2 regions of the Bacillus sp. Marseille-P3661 genome follow, and region 1 is predicted to be linked to the other one. Evidence: riboswitches for the same ligand, from Rfam matches in the RefSeq annotation. Region 1 holds a riboswitch; the other holds the start of a gene.
The links. A riboswitch is a leader RNA that binds a small molecule or an ion and turns the genes downstream of it on or off. The one in region 1 is predicted to bind S-adenosylmethionine.
Positions count from the first base shown of each region.

Region 1 (6,362 bases):
AGAAAAAAAGCGGGTTTTTTTAACTCCATTAATCCAATCTAAAAATTGTCCAAACACTGTTGGGAAACCGTTAGCTTGGTCCAAATCAGAGTCTTGAATACCCGTTAATGATTTGCAAAAATCACTTAAAGGTTCTAAAGTAGTTGGACGTATATATTGATCAAAAGTTTCTATTTCTTTAGTTTGAAGGTCATATTTAACAGCACCTAAACGTATGGCTTCCATTTCTGCGAATGGCATAGCACGCTTTGAGCAAAGCATTTCAAAATCAAAAAATACATATTGTTTGATAGTTGCCATTTTTTCTCCCCTTCCCTAACATGATATTATAAATGGCTTTAATCTTATAGATAAAGTAAAAAGTTTTTCCAATTGAATTCCAAATTACAGTGATTCTATTAAGCTAGTTAAAAAATTCTGTGTAGATGGGATAAATCACAATCTAGGAGTGAATTTTATGAATAGTCCTTGAGTAGTTAAAAGTGAGATCGTGTACGATCTTAAAGATAACCGCTGGTTGACTAACGTATCACAAATGAAAAATAACAACGATAAAGTTGTATTGACATTTGATGATGGTCCAAGCAGGAACTTAAATACAATCTTAGATATTTTATTAAAAGAAAAGGTGCCTGCTGTATTCTTTTGGCAATCTCGATTACTTTATGAAAAACGGCCTTGGAAAAGAGTGCTCGCAGAAGGCCACAGGATTGGTACACATAGCATTAATCATAAAGATCTAGTTAGATTGTCATATAGTGAGCAGTACAGACAGATTAAGAGTAGTAAGAAGTCAATTGAAAAAATTACTGGAGAAACAGTTTCTTATTTTAGACCGCCGTTTGGTAGATATAATGACGCAACATTAGATATATTGGAACGGTTACAGTTAACCCCAATTATGTGGGAAATTTCATCATATGATTGGGAATTAAAGGAACAGCCTTATATGATTGTTAATAATGTTGTTGAAAATAGTAGGCCAGGCTCGATTGTTTTACTACATGAGCTAGAACAAACAGTGGTGGCTTTACCCCATATTATAAAAGGCATACGTGCTAAAGGTCTAGACTTCTGCACTTTTTAATTCGAACAGAAGGGATGAGAGTATTTAAATCAAAGTATAAACTCCTACTGGAGGAGTTTATACTTTTGTTTTTGGCTTTTAACATCGGTAATAAAATCAATAGTGTGATTAATGATGATATTTTTATCATAGTCCATAGATGCTACATGGTAGGAATTGTTCAGTATCTTTATCATCTTATGTTGCGATTGGACACTATCATAGATAAAATCCGTACTTATTGGTGGTACAACATGGTCAATAGAGGATTTAAAAAGTAAAAGTGGGCACGTTACCTGGTAAAGTGTCTTTTTTGTATGATCAATTACGGATAGTAATTGCTTAATTGAATGTAATGGTACCTGCTCGTAAGTGATTTCGTTTACCGCTTGGTCTTTGATATCAGGGGTACCTTCATGAATATATCTAGGTGACTCAGCGCCCCTATAGATTTCATATCCGGGTACGTGGATTGCAGCATTTATAGTAATAACTCCACTTACATCCTTAAGTATACTTGCAAGGTGCAATGCAAGTATGCCACCCATCGATTGACCAATTATGAAAACTTGGTCACATTCTTTTTTTAATGTGTTATATGCATCTATACATTCGTTAATCCATTCGTAATAGCTTATAGTATTAAGGTCTGTATAATGTGTGCCGTGACCTTTTAATCTTGGAGCTAAGACTGTCAATCCCTTTTCAGCATACTTTTCTCCTATATATTGAACGCTTTGTGGCGTTCCAACAAAGCCATGAAGTAGTAAAATACCAGTATTATTTCCTTTTATATAAAAAGATTCCGCACCTTTTAGTACATTATATTCATTTGGTATCATCTAAATCTCTCCTCTTTAAGTTGTTTAATTGTTAAAAAATCATTTAGAAAACTATATTAAAACAAGGGCATTAGAATTTAAGAGCATATAAAAAACCCCTTTGCGCGGTTGCAAAGGAGTTTTAACATTACGTCATCATCCAAAGCAATTGGCTTTGTTGGTAGGAGCACCTTTTCCATTTAAGGCTGGTTGCTGTGGAGTCAGTGAGCCAAATCTCTCGTCCACTCTTGATAATCTATATTGAGTTTTCCGATTTATTTAATCGGTTTTATTCTAACATGATGAAATCTGCATGTCAATTAGCAAATTTTAAATATAACAATCCTGCAGTAAACAAGATACGAGGTACATATAATCCTGAGTAATTAAAGGCGTAGTGGATAAGGAATTAATGAATTGTGACAATCTTAAAAACTCATTCAAATTTATTGATAAAAAAAATAAATTACTATAAAATAAGAATAGTTTTTAAATATTCAAAACTCTGTTTTATTATATAGAACAGAGTTAGTCGCATTTTCAGGAGAATATTTTAGACTAAACTACATAATACTAGTCGCAGAAAGAATATATGTAATTAGGAGATGAATCAGTTGAGTAAGTTTAAAGTAGTTATTACAGATTTTGAATTTTCCACGTTAGCACCTGAAGAAGAAGTGCTTGCTACTGTTGATGCAGAGTTAATCCGTGCACAATGTAAAACAGAGGACGAAGTGATTGAAGCGGCAAAGGATGCTGATGGTATCCTTAATCAATACGCTCCGATTTCTAGAAAAGTGCTTGAAAGCCTTCCAAATTTAAAAGTTGTCTCACGCTATGGTGTTGGTGTAAATACAGTTGATATTGCAGCAGCGACAGAAAATAATGTTATTGTAGGTAATGTCACAGATTATTGTATGGATGAAGTTTCAGATCATGCATTCGCACTATTAATGTCTTGTGCTAGAAAAACAGTAGTATTAAATAATGAAGTTAAACGAGGAAATTGGGATTTTAAAGTAAGCGTACCAATCTTCCGTCTAAGAGGACGTGTGTTAGGCTTAGCCGGTCTTGGCCGTATACCTCAAACCTTGGCTAAAAAAGCTCAGGCATTCGGTATCAATGTCATTGCATATGATCCATTCATACCTGAACAAGTTGCTAATGATTTAAATGTAAAGCTAGTAACTCTTGATGAACTATGTGAGCAATCTGACTATATATCTGTTCATACACCTTTAATGGAGTCAACTCGTGGCTTAATTGGAGAAAAACAATTCAAGTTAATGAAAAAAGAAGCGATTATTATTAATACTGCTCGAGGTCCTGTTATTGACGAGCAAGCGTTAATTAAGGCGTTACAAGATGGGGAAATTGCAGGAGCAGGTTTGGACGTTCTAGAACAGGAACCTATTGCAAGTGATAACCCATTGTTAAAAATGGATAATGTTGTATTAAATCCACATGCTGCTTGGTATTCTGAAGAGGCAGAGTTAGAATTGAAACGAAAAACAGCACAAAATATCGCCGATGTATTAGCAGGATATTATCCTACTTATTTGTTCAATAAAGAAGTAAAAGAAACAGTAAAACTAAAAGAAAAGAATAATTAGTCTATTTTGGGAGTGTAAAAACTGATGAGTACGAACGTGCTGTTTAAAGGTATTATCCCACCGGTTTCAACTTTGTTTACTAGCGATGGTTCTTTAGATACTGCAAGTATGAAAAAGCTAATTGATTATTTAATCGATTCAGGAGTCAATGGTCTATTCTTTTTAGGTACAGGTGGCGAATTCAGTCAAATGTCAACTGAAGAAAGAATGGAAGTAGCTTCGTTTGCAACTAAATACGTAGCCGGTCGTGTTCCTGTTCTTATCGGAACAGGGGGTACGAATACTCGTGAGGTAATAGACTTATCAAAACATAGTAAAGAAGTAGGGGCAGATGGTGTTGTTATCGTCAACCCTTTTTATTGGAATTTATCTGAAGAAAACTTATATAAACACTACTCAACTATTGCCGAATCGGTAGATACAAACATAATTTTTTATAACTTTCCTGGATTGACTGGTCAGGATCTATCTCCGGAGTTTGTTCTCAAGCTTGCTAAGAATCATTCTAATATCGTAGGTATTAAAGAAACTGTTGATACAGCTGGACATATTCGAGAAATGATCTTAACAGTAAAGGCTGAAAGACCTGATTTTGCAGTATTAACTGGCTTTGATGATCATTTATTGAACAACTTAGCTCTTGGAGGCGATGGTGCTATTTCTGCCAGCACTAACTTTGCACCTGAACTACAAGTTGGTATATATCGAGCCTTTCAATCAGGTGATTTTGCGAAAGCAACGGAATTGCATCGCCGTTTAGCATATTTACCACTTATGTATAAATTAGATACACCATTTGTGAGTGTTGTAAAAGAAGCGATGCGTTTAACAGGTAGAGAACTGTCTTCAACATACGTGTTGCCACCTGCAAACCAACTTGCGGAAAGTAAGTTAGAGGAGCTTAAAACTATTTTAAGTAAAGCTGGACTCTATAAAAACTAATAGTGACAAAGAAATCTGCTATTCAGTAGATTTCTTTTTTTTGTGTAAAGGATTCAGATTTATCAGTAAATTATCCCGAGAAAATAAATGGATTTTTTATTCAAAAAATTCTTGCGAGTGAAAGCCTTTTCAGGTATTATTGATTTATCACCTTTTGAAATGCAAAAAGGAAACGGTGTTTTATAATATAAAACATTCTATTTTTTACATGTTATGTAAAACGGTGTTTTATATTACAAAACAATGATTTCGAAAGGTCATGAAAGGAGGGTAGGCGATCAAGGCTGGCTATATCAAACTACTAAAATAAAAGATATAAGATGCAGGAGGGGTTCATGTCTATGAAAAAGAAAATTATAAGTGTACTTATGATCTTATCATTGTTTTTATTAGCAGCTTGCGGAGGTGGTTCTAGTACATCAACTGGTTCTTCTTCAGAAGGTGAAAGTGCTGGAACTGAATCTAGTAGTGGTGAAAAGAAAACACTTCGTGTAAGTATCGGTGTTAATGATCAACATCCAGAATATGAATCAGCAATGAAGTTCAAAGAATTAGTAGAAAGTCAAACTGATGATTTCATCGTTGAAGTATACCATTCAGGACAAATAGCTGATGATCGTTCTGCGATTGAAATGTTACAATTTGGTACGCTTGAAATTACTATTCCTTCTACATCACCGTTAGTTAACTTTATTCCAGCATATGGAGTGTTTGACTTACCTTTCACAATTCCAAGTGCAGAAGTAGCTGACAAAGTGCTAGACGGACCATTTGGTGAAAAAATGTTTAGCTTACTTGAAGAACAAAGTTTAGTTGGATTAGCTTGGTGGGAAAATGGTTTCCGTAACTTAACGAATGACGTGCGCGCTGTTGCGAAAATGGAAGATCTTCAAGGTTTGAAAATTCGTACAATGGAAAACGAAATTCACTTAGATGCTTGGAAAGCATTAGGGGCAAATCCAACACCAATGGCTTTCACTGAATTATTTACTGCAATGCAACAAGGTACAGTTGATGGACAAGAAAATCCATATCCAACAATTGATTTAAGTCAGTATGCTGAAGTACAACAACATGTATCAAGCACAAATCACGTTTATACACCATTTATCTTCTTATTCAGTAAGCAAATTTGGGATACTTTAACACCAGAACAACAAGAGATTATCCGAAACGCTGCAGTTGAAGCTGGTAAGCATAACCGTCAACGCAGCCGTGAAGTTGCAGCTGAAAGTTTAGAAAGATTAAAACAATCAATGACATTTACTGAAATCACACCAGAAGAACATGCACGCTTTGCAGAAGCAGTAGCACCAGTTATTGAGAAACACGCTGATACAATCGGTAAAGAATATGTTGATGAATATTTAGCAGAAATCGCTAAAAATCAATAATAGTAGTTTACAAGATTAGAATTTCAATTGATCGCCTTTATATCCCTGAACATAGGGCGGATTTCATCCGTAAATCCGCCCTGTTATTTTCGTTATTAATAAATTTTTTTGAATCTCTTTCAAAACTCGGTTTGATAGTATAAAACTTTTTTACTAGAATCCTAAAATAATATTGACAATTATAGCTATATTGCTTTTATAATATTCTAAGATAGCAAATTCAGGGGGTGATGGTAGAATACGGACATTAATTGGGGTGGATTAGATAGATACCAGATCTATGAGGGGAGTTAACAATATGTCAGTTTTATATCCTAAGATTCAAAATTCGTATAACCCTTATCGTGATAACGTTCAAGGTAAAGCAAACGAACCCATTACTGTTGCAGGTTTGTTAGACCGTTCGAAACAGTTACTTGGAACTGAGTATGAAGGGCCAGCGCCTGATTGGACGCTTGAAGAAATAGTAAATCGATTAGAGGAAAATGCACCTCGTATTGCCATAGTCGGTGGATCAGCTGATCAC
Region 1 covers NZ_LT965953.1:2,245,087-2,251,448, reverse strand. Annotated here, with positions in the region: gene C1724_RS10425 (3'-5' exonuclease) at 1-300, opposite strand, end outside; gene C1724_RS10420 (polysaccharide deacetylase family protein) at 491-1,087, shown strand; gene C1724_RS10415 (alpha/beta hydrolase) at 1,132-1,908, opposite strand; SAM riboswitch class I at 2,038-2,145, opposite strand; gene C1724_RS10410 (C-terminal binding protein) at 2,502-3,500, shown strand; gene C1724_RS10405 (dihydrodipicolinate synthase family protein) at 3,525-4,442, shown strand; gene C1724_RS10400 (TRAP transporter substrate-binding protein) at 4,784-5,836, shown strand; gene C1724_RS10395 (dihydroxy-acid dehydratase domain-containing protein) at 6,135-6,362, shown strand, end outside.

Region 2 (6,362 bases), 1.6 Mb from region 1:
AAATAGCAGCATTAACCGGCAGTTGTTTCTCTTGCAATGTTCGAATTACCGCCAAGCCACCCATACTATGTCCTAATAAAAAGATTGGCAAATTATATTTTTTTGCTTCCTCAACCCAAGTAGCAATTGTTTCTATATATTCATCAAATGAATCAATATGCCCACGACGACTTCTCGATGTTCCTTGCCCTGGTAGATCCCCAATAATTACATTAAAATGTTCTGCTCGTAGCATTTCCGTTAACCATTTATAACGGCCTTGATGTTCAAACGCACCGTGAACAACAACAAAAACACCTCGAGGATTCTCCGTTTCCCATTTCCACATAACTGTGCCCCCTAAACTAAAATGCTTAAATTTACCAAACTTACGTGTTACAATCATTTTATGTCTATACTATTATTCATTCAACCACATTTTCGATTAATTATTTTTATAAGCTAATAAAAAAGGATGGTACACTATTATGATTTATGAATTCAAAGGAAAGTATCCAAAAATCGCAGAGACAGCTTTTATAGCTGATTATGTAACAATTACGGGTGATGTAACGATTGGCGATATGTCTAGTATATGGTTTAACACTTCTATACGCGGGGATGTTGCACCTACAATAATCGGGGACCGTGTTAATATACAAGATAATTCTGTTCTCCATCAAAGCCCTAATAACCCACTTATTATTGAGGATGATGTTACAGTTGGGCATATGGTGATCTTGCATAGTTCGATCATTAGAAAGGAAGCTCTAATTGGGATGGGTTCAACTGTCCTAGATGGAGCGGAAATTGGCGAAGGAGCGTTTATTGGGGCCGGTAGTTTAGTTCCACAAGGTAAAAAAATCCCACCTAATACACTAGCATTTGGCAGGCCCGCCAAAGTTGTCCGAGAATTAACTGAGGAAGATAAAAAAGACATGGCACGAATTCGCCGCGAATATGTAGAAAAAGGTCAATTTTACAAAGGCTTACAAGGTAGGTAAGAGGGACAAACCTGTGCCGAGTTCGAGGCTGTCAAAGAAAGTCACTACTACCTTACACGTTCCGGGTTACAACATTAATCAAATCAAAACAAAAAAATACACATGAGACTTCAAAAAGCTCATGTGTATTTTAAACATTTATTTAGTTTGCCTTTTTACCTCACTATAAAAAATGCCTAACTCACCATCCATTAGCGAGCACGATTTCTTCTACGGCTATCTCGTTCTCTACTGCCACTACGAGTATTATTCCTATTTCCACCACGATTATCTCTATTACTACGTTTATTGTTAAAGCTTTCTCTTTTAACACGTATCGGTGTAACTTCAGATAATACGATTGGTGTTGCATCAGGTTGTTTTGTTAAAAGTCTAAGTGCTGCAGCAACAATAGTAACAGAATCCACTTCATCCAATAAATTTTCAGCTACTTGCTTTTGTTGGAGGTGATCACCTTTTTCGATTACCTCCATCAATCGGTCAATTGCTGCTTGTTGATTCCCCGCAACAACATCGTCGTAAGATGGAATAGGCTTTCTTGTGATTTTAGTTTTTGTAACATTTTCAATAGTTTTTAATTGACTTGTTTCTCTTGGCGTTACAAAGCTTACAGCCAATCCCTTTTTCCCCGCACGCCCAGTTCTGCCGATTCTGTGTACATAACTTTCAGGATCCTGAGGAATGTCAAAGTTATATACATGAGAAACACCGCTAATATCAAGACCTCGAGCCGCCACATCGGTAGCTACCATTACTTCTATCGTTTGTTCTTTAAAACGGCGAATAACCTGATCTCTTTTTGCTTGAGGAATATCACCGTGAATGCCCTCTGCCGAATATCCGCGTTTAATAAGCCCTTCCACAAGTTCGTCTACACGTTTCTTAGTACGACCAAAGACGATCGCAAGCTCAGGATCTTGGATATCCAAAAGATTACATAGTACATCGAACTTTTTCTTTTCCTGAACCTCAATATAATGTTGTTCAATATTTTTGACAGTTAATTCCTTCGCCTTAATTTTAACTAGCGCAGGGTTATCCATAAATTTTTCAGATAGTGTTTGAATTCGTTTAGGCATAGTTGCTGAAAATAACATCGTTTGATGATCGCTTGAAATTTCACTTAAAATCATCTCGATATCTTCGATAAATCCCATATTAAGCATTTCATCCGCTTCATCTAAAACAACCATTTTTATTTGATTTAATCGAATCGTTTTCCTCTTAATGTGATCAAGCAATCTTCCTGGTGTCGCTGCAATAATGTGCGGTTTGTTCTTTAGAGCTTTTATTTGGCGATTAATATCTTGTCCACCATAAATAGGCAACGTACGTACACCCTTTACTTGGCCAATTCTATTCAATTCTTCAGCCACCTGTACCGCTAATTCACGCGTCGGAGCTAGAACAAGACCTTGAATTGTATTTATACTTAAATCAACATGTTCAATAATCGGAACACCGAATGCTGTTGTCTTCCCTGTACCAGTTTGGGCTTGACCTAGCATATCTCTACCAGTTATCGCGATAGGAATTGCCTCAGCTTGAATCGGACTCGGCTCTTCAAATCCCATATTTGATAAAGCTTGTAAAACTTCTTTACTGATATTAAAATCATTAAAATTACTCATAAAAAGTTCCCCCTTATTTTTTTACATATTATTTACATATAATTTACTTTTATTTCTTGTCCTCAGCAGAACATAGCCTTTTCGAATGTATGTTAATTCAAAGACCATTAGCATTACCTCTTATTATTTTTTCCTAATGTTCATTAAAAATTAAGAAATTATTTGGTTGAAACCTAAAACAACGGAAGCCCTACCTCTCTCCCATCTTTACGGCTCCTCGGCCGCGCCACTATGAATCAGGATTTTAAAAAACCAAAAACAAGTACTTACTTCTAGCGACTCCTCTCTCCAAAGATTTTTTAGTAAATAATTTTAAACAATTGGAATGATTTGTTAAATTAGAAGAAAAAAGTTGAATAAACTAAGAAGATTTTTCAAGAAGGTAATGTATGAAAGCCGAAGTTAAAAAGCTCTAGCCCAAATTAGATTAAAATATAAGCCATTATCTTACAATACATTTTCTCTTACAAATAAAAAGTGATACTTTTAGAGAAAAGTATCACCCTTTATCTACAGTCAATTATGCCTTTTGAACGTTTGCAGCTTGTGGTCCGCGATTTCCATCAACGATTTCAAAAGTAACGTTTTGGCCTTCATCTAAAGACTTAAAGCCTTCGCTTTGAATAGCTGAGAAATGTACGAATACATCATCTCCACCTTCAACTTCGATAAATCCAAAGCCTTTTTCTGCATTAAACCATTTAACTTTACCTGCTACCATGGGAAAATTCCTCCATTATATTATAATTATCACCATAAGTGTTTATTTACATAATTTTCCGTTACAAGCATCAAAAAAGTCGTAACTAGAAGAGGACAACATAAAAATCGCCCACACTTCTGTAGTTACGACTTACGAGGTATATCCAAATTATTAATAAACGAACTTAATAGCGTACTTTAAATACTATCGTATATCTTTAATAAAGTCAATTCTTTTTACTTTTATTTGAAATTATGTTTACTATGGTTTTCAACAACTTGTAACATTTTGGTCGTCTCGCTCATTTCACTTTCACAAATAGGACACACGGGCTGTTCACTACTTTTAAAGTTATCCCTAACCCAACAATTACACTCATTGGATGTACATTCCCATACTTTTGTTTCCTCTGTGACAACCTCTTCAACGTTTCTTCTACCGAATGCCATTTCAACACACCTTCCATTGATTAGGCTCAATAATGAACCTACCTATAGTAAAAAAATAAACTTATTATAAAAACAACAACACATCGTGATGTAGTTTATAATAAGTAGATATAAATATTGGTCCCTTTATTACATTATAACCTAAAATTGGCATTTATACCAAGAAGCTAAAAATATCTCTAAAAAAATATGAAAAAGGATAAAAAGTAGCGCCACTAACGCTTTTTTATCCTCTTAAAAAAATATTATAAAGCTTCACTTTTTAGAGCTTCAGCCTTATCTGTAGCTTCCCATGGCACATCAATGTCAGTACGACCAAAATGACCATATGCAGCAGTTTTCTTATAAATTGGGCGACGTAGGTCTAACATTTTAATAATTCCAGCTGGACGTAGATCAAAGTTATTACGAACAACTTCAACTAATTTTTCTTCAGAAACTTTACCAGTTCCAAATGTATCAATCGAAATTGAAACAGGATGTGCTACACCGATCGCATAAGCAAGTTGCACTTCACATTTCTCAGCAAGTCCTGCCGCAACAATATTTTTTGCAACATACCGAGCTGCATAAGCAGCAGATCGGTCAACCTTTGTAGGGTCTTTACCTGAGAAAGCACCCCCACCATGACGTGCATATCCACCGTAAGTATCTACAATAATCTTTCGACCTGTTAAACCAGCATCCCCTTGAGGACCACCAATTACAAAGCGGCCAGTTGGGTTAATGAAATACTTTGTGTTTTCGTCAATAAGCTCGCTTGGAACAACCGGCTTAATCACATGTTCTATTAAGTTACGTTTAATTTGTTCTAAAGTAATTTCCGGATGATGTTGAGTAGAAATAACAATTGTATCAATGCGTTTTGGTTTGTCATTTTCATCATATTCTACAGTCACTTGTGTTTTACCATCAGGGCGTAAATAAGGAAGAATATCTTTTTTACGAACCTCTGTTAAACGACGTGCTAATTTATGTGCTAATGAAATAGGAAGTGGCATCAATTCAGGTGTTTCATTACAAGCAAACCCAAACATTAAGCCTTGGTCTCCTGCACCAATTGCATCAAGTTCCTCTTCAGTCATTTGTCCTTCACGTGCTTCTAATGCTTTGTCTACACCCATGGCTATATCTGGTGATTGTTCATCAATTGATGTTAATACTGCACATGTTTCATAGTCAAATCCATACTTTGCACGAGTATAGCCTATATTTTTCACAGTATCGCGAACAATTTTGGGAATATCCACATATGTAGTAGTCGTAATTTCTCCAGCTACCAAAACTAACCCCGTAGTAACAGATGTTTCGGCAGCTACACGTGCATTAGGATCATTAGCCAAAATTGCATCAAGAATGGAATCTGATATTTGGTCACAAATCTTATCTGGATGTCCTTCTGTAACTGATTCCGAAGTAAATAAACGACGATTTTTTGTCATTTTTTTAATGTACCTCCTATTAAAAATCGATTATCAAGTTAACGGTACTCATTCCCTTTTTTAAGAGGTGGTTATAACAAACTTGATTATGGCTTTTGCTATTTGATTTAGTGATTAGTGATTAACATTAGAAAAACTTGCTCTGTAAGTCCTTTAGCATAGCTTTAGTTTTCCTTATACTATCATCCGGAATAACATATTAATTCAGATAGTATAATAAAAACCTTTCCATTTTTGAGGAAAGGTTTGAAATGTCTTAGCCTTTCACTCTTATCGTTCAAGGCGAATTGCCTTGCCACAGGTTAGCACCTTATAACTATTATTAGGTTGTTCAATTAATTTTTACTTATGAGTAAAAATTAAATTACCATTAATAGTCTCGGTTGCCGGGTTTCCTAGGGCCTGTCCCCCTCCACCAACTCGGGATAAGAGAGTATCCGTTCCGCCCTATAATATCGCAGGGTATACAGCTTGTCAATTAATATCCACCAAAAATAGAAAAAATTAGAAATACTTATACTGGCCTTATAGGTTATGCTATTTGGACAAATCGTTATCTCCTTTATATATAAGATTGAATAGTTTTGATTAATTTTTTCCTTATTATATAAGCAACCATATTCACTTTACGAGTTCAAATGACATAAGCTATATTTAAACCGAAAATTAAAAAAATTAACAAATCAGTGAAAGAAATCACAAATAGTATAGACTATTAATTTGAATATGTTATACTAATCAACATAAAGAATAAGAATAAGCTAAAATTAAAAAAGGATGGTTTTGTTTATGAATTCAGTTAGCAATCGCATCGAATTAAAGGATGTACTTAGCGGGGCAAATGTACATCATAATCCTTCAGTTCCAGTATTAGTTGAAAAAACTTTAGCCCGCGGAGAAGGCGTCTTAACGTCAACTGGAGCCATTTGTGCAACTACTGGAAAATACACTGGCCGCTCACCAAAAGATAAATTTATTGTTGAAGAAGCATCTTCAAAAGACAGCATTGATTGGGGTTCCGTTAACCAACCAATCTCACCTGAGGTTTTCGATGCATTATATCAAAAAGTGTTGCACTATTTACATGTTCAAGGCGAAATATTCTGTTTCAAGGGTTTCGCAGGTGCAGATCCAAAATACCGTTTACCAATGCA
Region 2 covers NZ_LT965953.1:620,939-627,300, reverse strand. Annotated here, with positions in the region: gene C1724_RS02825 (alpha/beta hydrolase) at 1-328, opposite strand, end outside; gene C1724_RS02820 (gamma carbonic anhydrase) at 468-983, shown strand; gene C1724_RS02815 (DEAD/DEAH box helicase) at 1,175-2,614, opposite strand; gene C1724_RS02810 (cold-shock protein) at 3,135-3,335, opposite strand; gene C1724_RS02805 (cold-shock protein) at 3,560-3,766, opposite strand; gene metK (methionine adenosyltransferase) at 4,012-5,208, opposite strand; SAM riboswitch class I at 5,476-5,640, opposite strand; gene pckA (phosphoenolpyruvate carboxykinase (ATP)) at 5,998-6,362, shown strand, end outside.
Region 2: it holds a riboswitch for S-adenosylmethionine, as region 1 does, so the genes downstream of both, metK (methionine adenosyltransferase) here and C1724_RS10415 (alpha/beta hydrolase) in region 1, are expected to answer to the same signal.